3 regions of the Shewanella sp. SW1 genome follow, and region 3 is predicted to be linked to each of the others. Evidence: predicted binding sites of a transcription regulator. Region 3 holds the regulator's gene; each other region holds the start of a gene.

Region 1 (6,459 bases), on a different contig from region 3:
GTGGGAGTGATGCGCTTGTTAGGCCTTTAAATCATTGCCTAAACTTGAGATAGTCGAGGTCTTGCCTTTATCGTTATAGGTGAGGCTGGAGGCGTTTCTGCTGGCTTGTAAAGCTTGAGCAAAGCGATTTAAACTCGCTAAATTAATCTCAATTAAACTGGCATTTTGTTCGTTTAATTCTTTGCATTCAGTCAATGCGTCTTTGATCTCGGCCATTTTATGCACGAGTTCGACTTGCTGAGTGAGTCGCGATTTATCACTGTGGTTTGCCAGAATATCATCATTAGTCTTTAGTTCTTTCAGACATTGCGATTTTTCGTTAGCAAGGGAAAGCAGTAAATCGGCGTTTTGGTCAACCAAAGCGCCTTTTTCCTTGAGTATGATTTGCTTAAGAACAGCCAAATGGGCGTGTTGTAGATCTACCAGTTTAGCTATTTCAGTCATAGTTACTCTTTATTTAAGTCATTAAGTTCGGCTTCAAAACTTGCAATATTGGCAGCCAACTTTTCAGGGTCAATTTTATAGCGACCTTCGGCAATAGCTTGTTTGATTTCGGCTACTTTCTTTTGATCAACTTCAGGAAGGCTAGCCATTTTAGTCTGAGCTCCTTGAAGTTGTTGTGCCTGGGCCGTAATGACCACTGAGTCGCTTCTTTGTGGTGTTGTCGATTTTGTAGCAACTTGAGCAGATTGATCGCTGCTCGTTTTCGTTGCGCCTGAACGAACTTGCGCAGTCGTTGCAGTGTTGAGTTTGCTAATATCAATTGCCATTTTAGGCTCCAGCGTCGTGTGTACGGGATTTCTTAACTGGGGTATCGGCAGCTTACAAAAAAGCTTTAGATTATTTTACATTCTTACTTCAACTTCGCCAATGCCTGTGACTATAGCATCTAGTTCTTTGTTTGAACTGCTATTTTTGACTCTGATCCGATCACCTTTATTGCCATCTTGTAGGGCTTCGCCTACTGTTTTGAGCTCGAATGAGCCAGAACGAACGTAGATAGATACCGAATCATTTTTACAAACGAAGCATAAGTTGTTGCTTAATATGGGATTATCTTTTGCTACTCGTCGTTTTACTCGCACGCCAGCCAATTTACTCGGGTCATCGAATTCGGCACCTCTCAAGCTATTTTGTTCAATGTAACGGACTTCTACTTGACTAGGAGAGATGAGTTCGCCTGGTGCTAAGATTTCGGTTGAGACAACAACGGGGAATAAGATATCCACCCGAACCGAGATATAGATTTGCCAAGGGTAAGCTAAGTCTTGTGTATCGCAGCTGACTTTTAAGGTGTTATTACGGCTAATTTCCCTATCGCTAGCCAGTTCAACTTTCATTGGAGACGAACATTGTGACGGCAGCATTCTTGCGTCAACCATCTGTGGCGAAATATTTACTTTGGCATTTTCTGGAACGGATATTTTTTCTGAAATAAGCGCTTTAGCTAATTCTGAGATTGCCGATACGGTGGGGACAATAGGCTCTGCACTCGCAAAAGCGGGCATGAAGAGGGTGAAAAGACTAAAAAAACAGACTAAATTTACTTTCATAATGAAGAGACTAGCTTGTAACGCCAGAATGCACCTATACTTTTATTAAGTTCGAAGCTGACCACTGTAATAATTTACATCACTGTCAGAAGATTGACTCAGTTTCGACTATGTTTATCGATAGATAAGACGTAAGCAATTAATATGCCTATACTCAACTGAGTTATAGGGCCGAACATAAACAGAACAACAAGGCAGAGTTATGTCGAGTATTCTTGATTCAGTCAACAAACGAACCCAGCTCGTTGGACAAAACCGTTTAGAATTGCTGCTTTTTAAATTAAACGGTCGTCAACGGTTTGGGATTAACGTGTTTAAGGTGAAAGAAGTACTGCAGTGTCCACCACTGACCACTTTGCCTAAACTTAATCCTTATGTGAAGGGTGTTGCTCATATTCGTGGAACAACCATTTCAGTGATTGATTTGAGTGCGGCAACAGGGGGGAAACCTTTAGCGAGCACTGAAAACTGTTTCATCATTATTTCTGAATATAACCGCAGTGTTCAAGGCTTCTTGGTCAGTTCTGTTGAGCGGATCATCAACATGAATTGGGAAGCGATTATGCCTCCGCCGCAAGGTGCTGGTCGTTATTCTTATCTGACAGCTGTGACTGAAATTGAAGGTGAATTAGTTGAAATTCTCGATGTGGAAAAAATCTTAGATGAGATTTCACCGGTTAAAACGGCTATCAGTGAAGAAGCCAATGAAAAACTGACCCTCGACAGAACTCAGCATTACCATATTATGGTTATTGATGATTCTGCCGTGGCGCGTAAGCAAATTATTCGTTCACTTGAGTCATTGAATTTACAAATTGATACCGCAAAAGATGGTCGCGAAGCATTAGACAAGCTTAAAGAGATCGCCAAAGAGATGGATAATGTGGCCGATGAGATCCCCCTCATAATCTCTGATATTGAGATGCCTGAAATGGATGGCTACACCTTGACCGCTGAAATCCGAGATGATCCTAAGCTTAAGCATATTAAAGTGGTACTGCATACTTCGTTAAGTGGTGTATTCAATCAGGCAATGGTTCAAAAAGTGGGTGCTAATGACTTTATCGCTAAGTTTAATCCTGACGAACTGGCCGCTGCTGTGAATAAGCATTTAAGTTTGTAATTGCTGTAGGTTAGTACCTAGATACGCTTTACGCTATAATCTCGACTTTATAACATGATGGTTTCGCACTGATTTTGGTGCTTGCTATAGGATTTAGGATGTGAATGTGCCAAATAAATCACTCGCTGAGGCTGAATATAATCAATTTAGGTTGTTCTTAGAGCAACACAGCGGCATCGTACTGGGTGAAAATAAGCAATATCTTGTGCGCAGTCGTCTTGCTCCTTTGATGGGCAAATATAACCTGCCATCCTTATCTGATGTGGTTAAGCATTCGATGAAGCCTACTGAGCGTGCGCTCAGAGCTGAAGTGATCGATGCTATGACGACCAATGAAACCCTTTGGTTCCGTGATCGTTATCCATTTGAGTTGTTGAATAATGTCCTACTACCTGAATACAGTCGTCTGGGGCGTCCGCTTAAAATTTGGTCTGCGGCTTGCTCGTCAGGCCAAGAGCCATACTCATTGGCTATGACTATTCTTGAGTATCAACAGAAGAAGCCTGGTGCCTTGGCTGGTAGTGCTTCTATTCAAGCAACGGATTTATCTCCTTCCATGTTGGAACGTTGCAAAAATGCCGAGTACGATAGTTTGGCATTAGCGCGTGGTTTATCTGAAGAACGTAAGCGTCAGTTTTTTGATGCATTACCTTCTGGCAATATGAAGTTAAAGGATAATGTGAAGCGGTTGGTGAACTTTAGAGCGCATAATTTGCTTGAGAGTTATAGTCTGCTTGGCAAGTTCGACATTATCTTTTGCCGCAATGTGCTGATTTATTTTGCACCAGAGGCAAAGGCAAAAATTTTGCGGCAATTCGCTGCCGCTCTCAATCCCAAAGGGATTTTATTTCTCGGTGCATCAGAATCTATCGCTGGTTTAACGGACGAGTTTGATATGGTTCGTTGTAACCCTGGCATTTATTACCAGAAAAAGACTTAACTCAGCCGCTCTAAAGAAGATTACCGACAATTGTCGGTAATTTTTTACCCATCACTTGCTCATCCTTGTTGTTATTCTCAAAATTTTCCTGATGTTGGCACATGAATTGCTTTATTTTCGTGAGAACACGAGGAGGCAATTTTATGGCGATCAATTTTGATAATGCACTGGGTGTGCATCAATACACTCTCGGTATTAGAGCGCAGCGGGCTGAAGTTATTTCAAGCAATATCGCTAACGCAGATACGCCACATTACAAAGCCCGCGATGTTGATTTTTCTGCGGCAATGCAGGCCGCTCGAGGCCAACAGCAGCGAAATAGTCTTGAAATGCAAGAGCCAGATAAGCATTTTGGGCTTGCGGAGTTGACTGGGCAATTTGTTAAGTTCCGTGTGCCGAATCAACCCGATACCGGTGATGGTAATACTGTTGATATCCAACAGGAACAATCGGCATTCATGCAAAATGCACTTGAATATCAAATGTCGCTAGGTTTTTTAGATAGTAAGTTTAGTGGCATGAAGAAAGCGTTGAGAGGGGATTAATCATGAGTTTATTTAGCATATTTGATGTTGCTGGCTCGGGAATGTCTGCTCAATCGGTCAGGCTAAACACCACCGCGAGCAACATAGCTAACGCGGATTCCGTCTCGAGTAGTGTAGATAAGACCTATCGTTCTCGTCATCCCATTTTTGAAGCCGAAATGGCTAAGGCCCAAAGTCAGCAACAAGCTTCTCAAGGCGTTGCAGTAAAAGGCATTGTAGAAAGTGATAAACCACTACTGAAAGAATATTCGCCCGATCATCCAATGGCGGATGCGGATGGCTTTATTTATAAACCGAATGTTAATGTCATGGAAGAAATGGCAGATATGATTTCTGCTTCGCGCTCATATCAAATGAATGTTCAAGTCGCTGAAGCAGCTAAGTCTATGCTGCAACAAACACTTGGGATGGGTAAATAACATGTGTTACTTAGGAGGTAAGCTGTGAGCCTCATTAATCAAATTAACCAAGCGTCGGCGCAGACGGCTCAAAATAAGAGTCAGTCAAATGCCGTTACGACGAATTCATCAACCAGCTCAACGGGTAATCCGTTTCTTGACGGTATCCGTCTGCCAAAAGATTCGATAGTACCGGAAGCGAAAAGCCAGCAGTTAACTCAAGATGACTTTTTCTCGTTATTAAGCCAACAGCTATCGATGCAAGATCCCTTTAAGCCCGTTGACAACGACCAAATGATTGCGCAGATGGCATCATTCTCGACGGTTGATGGTATTACTAAGTTGAATAAGGAAATCGTTAATTTAAACGGTGTTATGACATCAAGCCAAGCATTACAGGCATCAGGACTTGTTGGTCGCAAGGTGTTGATCCCAACTGATACAGGTAACATTTCAGCTGAAAGCCCAACAATAAAAGGTGTGATTAGCACGCCAGCTAAAATGCCTGAAATTACTGTACGTGTTGAGGATGAGAAAGGCCAAGTTGTGACCACCTTTAAAGTTGATGGCAGTAAGGGGGGCAATGTCGATGTTAACTGGGATGGCCTCGATAAAGATGGAAACCCTGTAACCGCAGGTAACTATACGATCAAGGCGAGTGGTTTAGTGGATGGGAAATCCCAAGAATTGCCAGTCTCGACCTATGCTCATGTGACCAGCGTTTCTCTCGGTACGGCCAGTACTGGCGCGATTCTTAACTTGAGAGGCGGTATGGGCATCAAGTTAACCGATGTGTTAGCTGTGTCTGAAACCTAAGTTTGCATAAAAGAATTTTTGCAGTATCCGAATTGGGCGTAAGTCGCTCATAAATGAATTGAGTCAAGTGTAGAGGTGAATTATGTCGTTTAACATTGCATTGAGTGGCATTTCTGCCGCGCAAAAAGATTTAAACACTACGGCGAATAACATTGCTAATGCGAACACCATTGGCTTTAAAGAGTCCCGTGCTGAATTTGCGGATGTTTACGCTAATTCTATTTTTTCAAATGCTAAAACTGCTGTCGGTGGTGGTGTTGCTACGAGTCAAGTGGCACAGCAATTCCATCAAGGTAGCTTACAGCTAACGAATAACTCCCTCGACTTGGCAATCAAAGGTGGTGGTTTCTTTGTAACGTCCTCTGAATTAGGAACATTAGATCACGCATTCACCCGTGCAGGCGCTTTTAAAGTAGATTCTAATAATTACATGGTGGATTCGGCTGGTAATTATTTACAGACTTTCCCTGTAGATAAAGATGGCAACTCAACATCTGTGAGTTTAACCACGGCTAAGCCTGTACAAATTCCCGATACTGCAGGTAGTCCTGTAAAGACTGAGAATGTTACTTTACAAATGAACTTGAATGCTAAAGCTGAAGCTCTGGATCCTGCTTTATTTGATCCCGCCGATCCAAAAACTTATAACAATGTCACTTCAATGACTATTTATGACTCACTCGGTGAGGGCCACATCATGACGACGTACTTTGTGAAGCCTAAAGACGGTGCATATAATGGTGAGAGCAATTGGGTTGCTTATTATGCTATTGATAATAAACCTGTAGATTTGAATGGCCCAGCTGGTAAATACGATGTAGATACTGATGGTGACGGTAGTCCAGATGTGCCAACGGTTGCGGGCGGTGGTGGTGTTTCAGCGCAAACTGCTGGTGGCTGGACGGGGGCGGTGCTGAAGTTTAACTCAGTTGGGGCCTATATTGACAGTAATCCTGCAGTTATTACCACGGAGCCACTTGGTAATAAACCAGCTGGTGTATTAGGTGCTGGAGCTGATGGTACTCAATCATTAACAGTGAAGTTTAATGCGCCAACGCAATATGCAGATCCTTTTGCTGCGACT
Region 2 (6,459 bases), on a different contig from region 3:
TTTCAGACAGCCAAAACATTATCAAAGGTGCGCCTTTTGATAAGGGCGACGATAGCGCGCTACTCGCAGATTTTCGCCGTAAAGTGAACGCATTAGCGATTCAAGAGACAGAGAAGCAAGCACTGCTTCAACAAGCTGAACAAGCACTAGTGACTCAAGTCGAGCCCGCCTATAACAAACTCATCAGTTACGTAAAAACCTTAGCAGCCAAAGCTGATGACCGCGATGGTGCGTGGAAACTCCCTAACGGAGTCGCCTATTACAATAATGCCTTGGCCCGCACTACCACCACAAATATGACCGCCGATCAAATCCATGACTTAGGCCTTTCTGAGGTGGAACGTATCCATAATGAAATGCGCGCCATTATGAAGAAGGTCAATTTTAAAGGCGATTTACAGCAATTCTTTAGCTTCATGCGTGACGATCCCCAGTTCTACTACCCCAATACCGCCGAAGGTAAAGCCGCCTATTTAGCTGAGGCGACTAAGTTCATCGACAATATGAAGTCGCGCTTGGATGAAGTGTTCAAAGTAAAACCTAAGGCCACCATGGTAGTGAAGCAGGTTGAAGCCTTTAGGGAAAAATCCGCGGGTAAAGCCTTCTATGAACAACCGGCACCGGATGGTTCGCGTCCAGGTAGCTACTATGCAAACCTATATGACATGAAAGCCATGCCAAAATACCAAATGGAGGCGCTGGCCTACCACGAAGGTATTCCGGGTCACCATATGCAGATAGCCATTTCCCAAGAACTGCAAAATATTCCTAAATTCCGTAAGTTTGGGGGCTATACCGCGTATATTGAGGGCTGGGGTTTATATAGCGAATCTTTCCCAAAAGAAATGGGACTCTACGCCGATCCTTACTCTGACTTTGGTCGCCTAGCAATGGAGTTGTGGCGTGCCTGTCGCTTAGTCGTTGATACTGGCATCCACACAAAAAAATGGACCCGCGAGCAAGGCATAACCTATTACGTGGATAATACGCCAAATGCTAAATCAGATGCGGTGAAAATGGTTGAACGCCATATCGTTATGCCATCACAAGCGACAGCCTATAAAGTGGGCATGATTAAGCTGCAGGAACTCAGACATAAAGCAGAGCAACAGCTTGGCAGTCAATTTGATATCCGCGACTTCCATACGCTAGTACTTGCTAACGGCGCATTGCCACTGGATGTGTTAGAACAACAAGTCGATCTCTGGATAGCCAGTAAGAAGAAGGCCTAATACCCTAATGTTTTAATGCCTTAATGCCTTAATGCCTTAATGCCTTAATGCCTTAATGCTGAGTCGTGAAGCACTGTTAACTTGCTTCACGACTAAAGCGACATAAGTGAAAGTCTTAAGCTGCAGCCAATAAAAAAGCCACTCGAAAGTGGCTTTTTTATTGGTACCATTATCCCGTTAGATAACAGAACCCTTCTCACTGTGGGTCACTATATTTGTTGCATTAATATATGCTTTAGCACTCGCCTTCACATCATTTAACACACAGTTGCGACTTTAGGGTACAGGGAGACAAAACTTGTGCTCAAGGCTGCAAACCATCAATAAAAAAATTACCTCAGCGATAAGGCTGAGGTAAACCAAAAACTAGGATGATGGTTTAAAGAGCCAACATTGTTTTAGTTCTCAAACTTCTGTTGGCTGTGATCCAAAACTGCATTAACGCCGACCTGTATACAAAAATTGAAAGGGGTCATTTCCAATAAACGTATAGGACTCAGGTCATTCCGAATCAACTGCCACCATTGTATTCAATTAAGAACAGAGTTCAAGGATGTTATAAAAAAGTGCTTTAGGAACCCCTAAAAAACCATCAACAAATGCACTCATCAACTCAATCTAAAGTATTGATTTTAAATGACCATAAAAGTGCGCGCTCAATTTAAAACCACATAAGACTGCTTTTGAGAACAATGTTTCCTATTTTACTGACGTTTACTGAATAATTCGACATAGGGAGCATCCCAATACGGTGGCGTTCCTATGTGATCTTTGATGAATTCGATAAAAGAACTGACCTTAGGTGCTAAGTGCTTACGACGGGGATAAACCGCCTGCAATGGCAGATGGTGAGTCAATTGCCAATCCTTCAGTAAAGGCACTAATGTCCCTTTGGCAATTTCATCCTCCATCAGATAACTCGCAAGATACACAACTCCAAGACCACTGATTGCAGCAGATTTTAATGCAGGCGCATTATCCACCCTGAAATTACCCGATACGCCAATTTCACAGTAGTCATCACCCTTCTTAAATTGCCACATGCTGTGCTCGTGCCACTCGCCTTGATAGACCAAACAGTTGTGGTCAACTAGCTGCTCAGGTCGAGTTGGCTCGCCATGTTGAGCAATATAGCCAGGCGAAGCAACTAACAGGAATTGGCACTTCATCAGAGGTCTAGCAACCATGCCAAGTGGTAATTGCTCAGACATAGTTAACAGTAAGTCTAAGCCTTCGCTCACGACATCCACTTTATGGTCCAGTAAGCTCACTTGTAGCTCAAGCTCAGGGTGTTTTGCCATAAAAGATGGCAACGCAGGAATGATATGCATCACCCCAAAGGATTGGGAAATTCCCACCTTAAGCACGCCGCGGGTCGCATCATTTAAGTTATGCACGCTGGCTATCGCTTGTTCAGCGTCACGCAGCAGTTCTTCACCTTGCAGATACAGCAAATGCCCTGCTTCAGTCAGACTTAAGCTGCGGGTGGTACGTTGAATTAATTGAACACCAAGTCTATGTTCAAGATCGGCGACTTGTGTACTGACCTTAGACTTAGAGATCCCAAGCCTTCTTGCGGCGGCACTAAAACTACCTGCTCTGGCCACATGAGTAAAAATCGCAATAGGTTCTAACAGTTCTAACATGGAAGTCGCCTTAAGCTGTTTACGACAATGATATTAACTTTCGGTGAGCAGCTATGGTTAGCGTAATCATCGCTTAAAAATAACCATAGCATTGATATCTCGCATCAAAATGATATAACGCAGAGATTTAGACCGAAAAAGTCCACTAAAGTAGGGGGTTATATCTGACTGATATGCCAGCTTTTAATTATATTTTAAGAGTATACCAAATATTCGTCTCTAGACTGTAACATTCCGAACTAAATCGCTGCAAGCCTAGCCTATAAGCCACATCAACTTAGCCATAAGGGTTGTCACCACGATTAAACCGTAGCCAATAAAAAAGCCCCTAGTCGATAAATTGACTAGGGGCGTAGCATTCAAGTTTGACTCATGCACAAGGAGATAGAAGTTATTGCAGTTAAAACTAAGGGCGATTCGCAAGAACTATTTACAAGTACTATTCACGCAGTTCCTTGGTTGAGTTTTGTGTCAACACATAAGGTGCTAGTTCTGGCACTTCTTGGCGCAATTGATTTTCAAGCACTAACAAATTTTCAAATCGGTCGCACAAACGGTCAGCCTTAGTTTCTAATCCCTTAGATTGGCTCTCAATTTGTTGCTCAATATCTTTGCCTAAATTGTCCATTTTTTTGGAGAAGGTATCCATCTTGGCTTCAAAATTCTCACCGCCACCAGACATGATTTGGCCACCTAAGTTCATCATAATGGCGCCAATTGAATTCTGGACAATTTGTTCCATTTCCTGCTCGAATTCATCGTTAAATGTACTTTGCATCGAGTCTTCAGTCGCCCCTAAATAGAAGCTATCACCATTCTTATAAGCCACTGAATCAACCCGTTTTTGAACGCCAGCCATCATTTCATCAAATTTTGCACCAGCGGCATCACCCATTAAAGGTGTTAAGGCCATACCAACCGCTTTGGAAGCAAGAGATACTGCCTCATTCACCAGTTCAATCACTTCTGGCACTTGAGTCGAAACTTCATCGGCATATTGAGTAACCAATTTTTTCTGCTTGTCGGTTAAGTTAACTTGCTTACCTTCCACAAATAACTTGTCAACTTCGATACGATACTTTTCTGTGCCCTTCTCGCTCATGACCAATTTTTTAGGCTCGACCATAACGTCATAATTTAAGGAGACTTCACAGCGCTCATCTATTTTTGGCTCTGTTTGTGCTTGCGCCAGCTGTACGCTAGATGCTCCTAAAATCACGCCAGATAATGCAAATCCAGTTAATAACTTATTTAATTTCATTTTTGTTCGTCCTTTAATCTGAATAATTCGATAAACCTAAACTACTGAATAGCTTATAGCATGAGACGTGCCAATTTTATAACAATTTGATTATGTTGAATTTTGAAAGTTAGCACTAAAAGGTCATTAGCGAAATTCGCTAATATTTAGTCTGATAGTGCTAATAAAAACGTGAGGTAAAGCTAGAAAATAGAACGGCCGAGACGCTGACTTAGATGCTCAAGCATCGCAGTGCCCGCAAGTGAGTTGCCATTATTATCGAGTTCTGGCGACCATACACAAATCGACAGTTCTCCAGGGATCACGGCAATAATACCGCCGCCGACGCCACTTTTACCTGGCATACCAACACGATAAGCAAACTCACCCGCACCATCGTATAAGCCCGAGGTTGCCAACAGAGCGTTAAGTTGCCGAGTTTGCACTTGAGAAATAAGCTCAGTCCCTGTGATACTTTTGCCGCGATTAGCTAAATACAACATGGCCTTAGACAAGTCAGCACAATTCATCTTCAAGGCGCAATAATGAAAATAGGTGCGCAGCACAGTATCAACATCACCTTGAAAATTACCAAAGGACTTCATCAAATAAGCGATAGCCGCATTGCGCGCACTATGCTGATATTCTGAATCTGCTACTTGTTTATCGAAACACACTTTATCGTTTTGGCTTAATTGCCTGACTAACTCAAGCATTCTGTGTTTAGGTGCACCTAAACGACTCTGCAATAAGTCAGCAATCACTAACGCGCCAGCATTGATAAATGGGTTGCGCGGCTTGCCACGTTCTAACTCGACTTGTACTAAAGAGTTGAATGAATGGCCCGAAGGTTCTTTGCCAACACGGCTCCAGATTTCGGCTTCTTCATATAAAGTTAATGCTAAGGTTAAGCTGAAAACTTTGGAGATACTTTGAATCGAAAACGGCTCAAGGTAATCGCCCGCACCTAAGGTTTCGCCATCAACGGTTGTGACGGCAATGCCTAATTTGCCAGCATCAACGCTGGCCAGTGCGGGGATATAATTTGCAACCTTTCCTTGGCCGAGCAAGGGTCGAACTTTCTCGACCACTTCCTCAAGTAATGCCAACTCGGGCATTAACCCCACCAAATGTCGTACAGTTCGCTAACTTCAACCTGAGACACTTTTTGGGTCGCCCAGAATGCCTTAACTGCAGCAATATCTTCTTCGGTACATTTACCAATCGTTTGGGTGGCGATAATGCCTTCCCATTCGATGTGGCCGCCGCCATGGAAACCTAATTTACGGGTTTCGATCACTTCATCGATGAATTTATCTACAGTTGCATCAATATCGGCTTCAGATACTGATGCATCAAAAGTCCAAGCCATATCGAAACCTAACTCTTGGAATTCATCAACGCGCATTTTCTTACGTAAACGACGGCTACGATTAGTTGCCATAGTGATTTTCCCTTTTGTGTTTAAAATTAGCTAAAATTGAGTTCGTGATTAAGCGATACGCTCAAACATCAGATCCCATACACCGTGACCCAGTCTATGGCCGCGGGCTTCAAACTTTGTCAATGGACGATGATCAGGACGCGGCACAACACTGCCGTCGGCCGACTGGTTTTGATAACCCGGAGCGGCTTGCATCACCTCTAACATATGCTCGCTGTACTCTTCCCAGTCAGTGGCCATATGGAACACACCGCCAATTTTTAGCTTGCGACGAATAAGTTCGGCAAATTCAGCTTGTACGATGCGGCGTTTATGGTGACGTTTTTTATGCCAAGGATCTGGGAAGAACAATTGCACTCGGGCTAATGAACCGTCAGCAATCGCATGTTCTAATACTTCCATGGCATCGTGATGATACACACGTAAATTAGTCACACCAGCAATGGCTGCATCACTGAGGCAAGAGCCTACACCCGGTTTATGTACTTCAATACCAATGAAATTTTGCTCTGGTGCATCTTTAGCCATTTGTACTAAAGAGGCGCCCATGCCAAAGCCAATTTCCAGCACAGTATCGGCTTCACGACCAAAAACGTCGCTCAGTACTAATGGCACTGGGCTGTAATCTAAACCCATTGTTGGCCACTGGCTTTCAATAGCGTGTGCTTGGCCTTTGGTTAGGCGACCTTCTCTCAGGACAAAGCTTCTGATCTTGCGCAGATACTTGCCTTCTTCATTAAATTCAGCGGTAGTGACTTCGCTCATTTTTGCCTCGTCTAGTGGACAACACCATCATAAAAGAAGGGCATTATCCAAAGTTCAACATACAGTGCAAGCACTAATGGGGCGAAAGTATACCAAGATTATTTAAGAGTGCGAATTTAGCAGCGATTTTTA
Region 3 (6,459 bases):
TCGCGGATAACATCGACTACGTCATCGATTGTGATACGCCCGAGCAGCTTACCATCACTGTCGACGACAGGTGCCGATACCCAGTCATTGCGTTCGAATTTCTGCGCGACTTCGCTGTCGGACATGCTCACAGGAATACTTTGAATATTGGGATCCATGATATTGCGAATTGTGGTGCTTGGCGCGCAAGTCAGCAGATCTGCCAGCCTAACACCGCCAAGGACTTTGTCCTGTTTGTCGACCACATATAAGGTATCTGTGGTATCGGGTAGGTTGCCCCTTTGCCGAAGATAGCGCAGCACCACATCGATATTCACATCGGGTCTTAAGGTGACTGTATCTGTGTTCATCAAGCTGCCGGCGGTCTCATCTGGATAAGATAGGGCTTGTTCTACCCTCAGGCGATTTTGTTCCGTCATCGACTGCAGCACTTGTTTGTAAACTGCGTCGGGTAGACTTCGCAGAATATAGGCGAGATCGTCGGTGTCCATGCTTGCTGTCGCTTTCGCGACTCGCTCAGGGCTCATGCTGCGGATAAGTGGGTCTTTGAGTTCTTCACTCAACTCATCGAGTATGTCGCCTATTTGTTCCTGATCGATGAGCTGCCACAATACTTGTCTGGCACTTGGCGGTGATGATTCTAAGATCAGCGCGATATCTGAGGCGGCCATTTTTTGCAGCATATTACGCACGTGTACGAACATGCCGCTGCTAAGCGCTTGGTTTAACTGGTCAAGACTATGTCCGGTGTGATCGTTTTCTGCATTATCTACGGGCATTTGTCCTCCATTGTGCGGCAAATTGGTTTGAGATCTTAGTGTTGGGCTAGGATTTAGCGGTGACTAAGCGTCAGTCGATGACATAGATTAAGACGGCTAAGGTAAGGTTAAGGCCAGCGCCAGCGCAATGACCGCTAGTGTAATCGCCAGTGGCTTGTATCGTCGAGCGACAAATGTTTTGCCATGTGTGAATGGCAAGTTTTTTAAACTAGACATGAAGTGAAACTAACGATGAAGTGCTTAGTGTGAAGTGAAACTAACAGGCTTCGTCAAACTTAGCGTCGATTAAGGCACAAATGGCATCGAGAGCCGGCTCTGCATCTGGGCCTTCGGCGATCAGCTTAATGGTTTTACCCATACCAGTTTCAAGCATCAGTAAGCCAAGTACACTGGCGGCCGATGCTTGTTTATCGCCTTGGATTAAGGTGATGGTCGCATCAAACTCGGAAGCCAGTACCACCAACTTAGTGGCGGCACGGGCATGTAAACCGAGCTTATTACAGATGGTTATCTGACGCTCAAGCTTTGGCATTATTGAGCTCTCGATGACGGGCATAAACTTTATGTTTACCGTTACTAAAGCGTTTTGCCAATTGCTCTGCGACGTAAACCGATCTGTGCTGTCCACCTGTGCAGCCAATGGCCACAGTTAAATAACTGCGATTGTTACGCTCGAGGTGCGGCAGCCAAGTCTCCAGTAAATTTTCGATTTGCCAGATGAACTTATTGACCAGTGGTTGGCGATTTAAGAACTCAGCTACGGGTTCATCTAAACCAGTCAATGGTCGCAGTGCCAACTCCCAGTGGGGATTGGGCAGGAAGCGCACATCGAACATAAAGTCGGCTTCGGTGGGCATTCCGTGCTTAAAGCCAAAGGACTCGAAGTTGATCACGAGTTCTTTATCGACACTACCAAGGAGAATTTGTCTGACTTGGTCGCTTAAATCATAGATATTCAAATTCGACGTATCTATGTAGTGATCGACCAGTTTTGACATAGGCTCGAGCAGTTTTCCCTCCAGCTTTATCGCTTCTTGCAAAGAGACTCGGCTCTTCGACAAAGGATGCAAACGGCGGGTTTCGCTGTAACGCTTGAGCAGAATTTTATCGCTGGAGTTAAGGAAGAAGCTCGTTAACTCAGTATCTGGAGGTAGGCTAGCGAGTTGTTTCACTAAGACCTTATCCTGCTCAGGCATGTTACGCACGTCGACACTGATGGCGACGAGATCGTTACTGCCTTTGAGTTGCTCAAGCAAACTGCCAATCAATGGCAAGGGAAGGTTATCGACACAATAATAGCCGAGATCTTCGAGTACCCTAAGGGCGACAGATTTGCCTGAGCCTGAGCGGCCCGACACTATGACCAGTTTCATCCAGTGATTACCTGATAGAGTTCCGTTTCATCATGCGTCTTGCGTAATTGCTTTAATATTTGCTTGTCGCTCAGCTTTTCGGCCATGCAAGACAAGGTACTTAAGTGCTGCTGACATTGGTCTGCAGGCACCAGTAGTGCAAATAAAATATCAACAGGTTGCTTATCGATAGCATCAAATGCTATCGGCTCTTCACACTTAATTAGTATGGCAATGGGCTGATCTATATCGGCTAGTCGACCATGTGGAATGGCGATGCCGTTACCTATACCTGTGCTCCCCATCTTTTCGCGCGCCACTAGGCTTTCGAATATCTCTTGAGATGAGAGGGTCGGGTACTGGGCAGCGACTAAGTCGCTGATGAGTTCCAGTACCTTTTTCTTGCTGCCCGGAGTGGCGCAGGTAGTGCACTCCGGCCGCAGTATGGTACAAAGTTCCATTATTAGTGTTTTGTTAACTTCTCTTTGTGTTTAATAACCTGACGGTCAAGCTTGTCAATCAGGGCGTCTATAGCGGCATACATGTCAGCATGCTCTGAAGTAGCAAAAACTTCACCACCTATGAGGTTTATTCTCGCTTCAGCAATTTGTTGCATTTTCTCAACATTGAGCACAACGTGCACATTATTGATCTGTTCGAAATGGCGTTCAAGTTTTGAAAACTTTTCTTCTACATATGCACGTAACGATTCGGTAATTTCGACATGGTGTCCACTTAGGTTTATTTGCATAGAAACGTCCTCCGATATCCACTGTAGGTTATAAACTTTTACGCTGATTAGAAGGTGGAATAAGCATAGCCTCTCGGTACTTCGCAATGGTTCTGCGGGCTACGTTGATCCCTTGTTCTGCCAGAAGTTGTGCCATCTTGCTATCGCTTAATGGTTTTTTCTGGTTTTCCGCTGCCACCAGTTTCTTTATAAAGGCTCTGATTGCTGTGGATGAGCACTCACCACCATCGTCAGTACCGACGTGGCTAGAGAAGAAGTATTTTAGTTCAAAAAGTCCCTTAGGGGTATGCATGTATTTTTGAGTTGTGACCCGTGAGATGGTGGACTCATGCATTTCTACCGCTTCGGCAATATCGTTAAGCACCATAGGCTTCATGGCTTCTTCACCGTACTCAAAGAAACCTTGCTGATATTGCACTATGCAATTAGCAACTTTAAGCAAAGTGTCGTTACGGCTTTCTAGACTCTTAATAAACCATTTAGCCTCTTGCAGATGGCCGCGAATAAATTGGCTATCGGCTTGGTTTTTTGTGCTGCGTGCCATAGAAGCATAATGTTGATTTACATTGATTTTGGGCATGCAGTCAGGATTAAGCTCAACGACCCAGCGGCCATTTTTCTTCGACACAGACACATCTGGGATAACGTATTCGTCATTATTGGGCGTGATCAACAAACCTGGGCGAGGATTGAGGGTTTGGATGAGTGCTATACCATCCCTTAATTCATCCTCTTTTAATTTAGTCTTACGCATCAATAACCTAAAGTCTCGGGCGGCGATCAGATCTAAATGATCTTTGATCAGCATACGGGCGTTTTCTAGGTTGGGAGTATCAGCGGCGAAATGCGACAGTTGGATCAACAGGCATTCACTTAAATCGCGGGCGGCAACGCCTATGGGATCAAAATGCTGAATACGCTTGAGTACGGCTTCGACTTCGTCAAGCTCAACTTCAGGATTGCCCATGGCTTCGAGAATTTCTTCAGTGCTTTGGGTGAGATAGCCCTGATCGTCGATGGCATCAATAATGGCGGTGGCAATGGCTAAATCGGTTTCAGAAAACGGCGTGAGGTTTTTTTGCCATTCTAAGTGTTCGTACAAACCTTCACTGGTCTCGCCTTGGAAGGGCATATCGTCTTCACGACTGCCGCCGGGGCCTGAGTTTGGGGAGGCGGTAAACACTTCATCCCATGTGGTGTCCATGGGGAGCTCATCGGGCATGGATTCTTTGGTTAGCGACTCTGCCGTGTCTATGGTGGAGCTGTCTTTTTCTGGTGGCAGAGTGCTAGATTCACTGAAATCCGTATCGGATAGCGTTTGGTTTACAGGGGTTTTAGTGGCGTCGAATTGATCCTCTTCCAGCTCGAGAAGGGGATTAGAATCTAATGCTTGCTGGATCTCTTGCTGCAGTTCTAATGACGACAGTTGCAACAGACGTATGGCCTGTTGTAATTGTGGCGTCATGGTTAACTGTTGACCCAGTTTGAGCTGGAGTGACGCTTTCATGTTACCGCTGATCCCTACGTTATTATTGTTGGATGAGGTCGCTTATTATTATCTTGAGTGAAGCCCAATGGCGGTATAAATTGCCTCCATTGGCTTCGCTCGATTAACTATAGCCTGAATTGTTCACCTAAGTACACTGCCCTAACTTGCTGATTGTCTAAGATCTCTGCTGGAGTTCCTTCGGCAATAAGGTTTCCGTGACTCACAATATAAGCATGTTCACATACATCTAATGTCTCGCGGACATTATGGTCTGTGATCAGTACGCCAAGGCCGCGACTTTTGAGTTGTTCGATAATCTTCTTGATGTCGATAACCGAAATAGGATCGACGCCGGCAAACGGTTCATCGAGCAAAATGAACTTAGGATTAGCGGCTAAAGCCCGCGCAATTTCGACGCGGCGACGTTCGCCACCCGACAATGACATGCCTTGGCTGTCACGGATGTGGGTGATATGAAACTCTTCGAGCAGATGTTCTAGTTCTTCTTCTCGTTCTTCGTTTTTAAGTTCTTTACGAGTTTGCAGTACGGCCATGATGTTGTCATGAACAGTTAGCTTACGAAAGATACTGGCTTCTTGCGGTAAGTAACCTATGCCTTTGCGGGCACGCAGATGCATAGGATCTGCGGTTAAATCATCATCGTCGATAAAGATATGTCCCTTATCGCTCTTCACTAGCCCGACAACCATGTAAAATGTCGTGGTTTTACCTGCACCGTTTGGACCGAGTAGGCCAACGACTTGACCGGTTTTTACCGTCAGACTGACGTCTTTAACCACTTGGCGACTCTTGTAACTTTTCGCCAGATTTTGTGCTCTTAAGGTGATTTGGGTCATTTAGAGTCCTGCTTTTTTACAGGTTTATCCGCCGGAGCGTCTGATTTAGCATCATCTTGATAGTTTTCAGGCTGAATAATAGTGATCACGCGATCGTCACCACTGCCAGTACTCTCGGCCATCAATTTCTGTTGAATCATGTTATAGCGGATTAAATTGCCTGTAACTTGGCTACCTGCTTGATCTAATGACGCCATACCTTTCAGTGTTAAGGTGCGGCTCGCCATATCGTAACGAATTTCTTTCGCGCTCGCCGATGCAGGACGGCCATCGTCTAATATTTGGCTATACGTAGCAGGGTTGCCTGTGGCGACCAAAGTTTTGCTATTTTCACCTTCAGCGGAAAATGCACGCAGTTCATTTGCTTGGATTTTTATTGAGCCTTGGGTAACTTCCACTGGACCAAAGAAGATGATCTGGTTGTTTTTGATATCCGCAGTTTGGCTCACAGCTTTAATTTTGACTTCTTGCTTTAAGTCGCCGACTTTCGCGAAAGCACTCATGCTCATAATTAGCATTAGGCTGGCAAGTAATACGTTATTTTGCTTCATATGTTCCTACTACCTGACTGGTCAATTGCACTTCTTGCGCGTTGAGGTCGGCATAAAGGCCTTGGCCTTGAATATTAAAATCTTTCCCTGTGACGTAAATGGTACGGTCAGAGGTCATTATCATAGTGTTGAGATCGAGTTCCAGATAACTGGTGGACAAGGTCTGAATCGGTTCTTCTGGGCTAATGGCATCGATAATAACATTATTTTCTAATACAACCTTGCCAGTTTCCTTGTTTAGCTTGCCCTGATCTGCCCTGAGCTGCCATTGTGCTTTACCTTGGTCTGGATAAACAAGATAAACAGGTTGAGTAAAGAAAGTTTGATTCGTTGAATCATAATGTTCCATGTGTTTCGCCGTCACACGGCTATTCACTAGTCCTTGCTCATTGAACTCAACACTGCGCAGATCTTCAACGATGAAATCTGGGGTATTTTGATCTTTTACTCTGTTATCGGAATCACCGCTGTGTTTGTTCTGCACTTGCCAGTAAAGCGCTAGTGCGGTTCCAAAAAAAGCGATAATCGCGAGTGTCACACGACTCATATACTCATTCCATGGGCCGAAGTGAATTTATTTTGACTTAGGAGTAACAGATCTGTGAGTTCACGCAGTGCACCGTGGCCACCATTGAGCGTAGTCACAAAATGGGCGTGTTGGCGTATATAGGGGTGGCCGT

The links. Region 3 encodes sigma-54, which starts transcription at its own class of promoters, with help from an activator protein. Its sites were predicted from a motif close to GTTGGCACGNNNNTNGNNT; they were not measured.
Region 1: flgB (flagellar basal body rod protein FlgB) is a predicted target of sigma-54. The motif match lies at 3,710-3,728, and genes of this name have one in related genera.
Region 2: L5M71_RS21125 (YggN family protein) is a predicted target of sigma-54. The motif match lies at 4,196-4,214, and genes of this name have one in related genera.

Annotation. Positions count from the first base shown of each region.
Region 1 covers NZ_JAKKSG010000037.1:9,126-15,584, reverse strand. The annotation lists gene L5M71_RS22470 (flagella synthesis protein FlgN) at 19-444, opposite strand; gene flgM (flagellar biosynthesis anti-sigma factor FlgM) at 447-770, opposite strand; gene flgA (flagellar basal body P-ring formation chaperone FlgA) at 846-1,553, opposite strand; gene L5M71_RS22455 (chemotaxis protein CheV) at 1,756-2,676, shown strand; gene L5M71_RS22450 (CheR family methyltransferase) at 2,777-3,616, shown strand; gene flgB (flagellar basal body rod protein FlgB) at 3,760-4,161, shown strand; gene flgC (flagellar basal body rod protein FlgC) at 4,164-4,580, shown strand; gene flgD (flagellar hook assembly protein FlgD) at 4,605-5,375, shown strand; gene flgE (flagellar hook protein FlgE) at 5,458-6,459, shown strand, end outside.
Region 2 covers NZ_JAKKSG010000030.1:46,300-52,758, forward strand. The annotation lists gene L5M71_RS21115 (DUF885 domain-containing protein) at 1-1,232, shown strand, start outside; gene L5M71_RS21120 (LysR family transcriptional regulator) at 1,937-2,878, opposite strand; gene L5M71_RS21125 (YggN family protein) at 3,318-4,139, opposite strand; gene glsB (glutaminase B) at 4,322-5,236, opposite strand; gene L5M71_RS21135 (YggL family protein) at 5,236-5,562, opposite strand; gene trmB (tRNA (guanosine(46)-N7)-methyltransferase TrmB) at 5,611-6,327, opposite strand.
Region 3 covers NZ_JAKKSG010000015.1:130,384-136,842, reverse strand. The annotation lists gene mgtE (magnesium transporter) at 1-779, opposite strand, end outside; gene L5M71_RS14790 (HPr family phosphocarrier protein) at 1,036-1,311, opposite strand; gene rapZ (RNase adapter RapZ) at 1,298-2,152, opposite strand; gene ptsN (PTS IIA-like nitrogen regulatory protein PtsN) at 2,149-2,592, opposite strand; gene hpf (ribosome hibernation promoting factor) at 2,595-2,882, opposite strand; gene L5M71_RS14770 (RNA polymerase factor sigma-54) at 2,911-4,389, opposite strand; gene lptB (LPS export ABC transporter ATP-binding protein) at 4,497-5,228, opposite strand; gene lptA (lipopolysaccharide transport periplasmic protein LptA) at 5,225-5,779, opposite strand; gene lptC (LPS export ABC transporter periplasmic protein LptC) at 5,766-6,326, opposite strand; gene kdsC (3-deoxy-manno-octulosonate-8-phosphatase KdsC) at 6,323-6,459, opposite strand, start outside.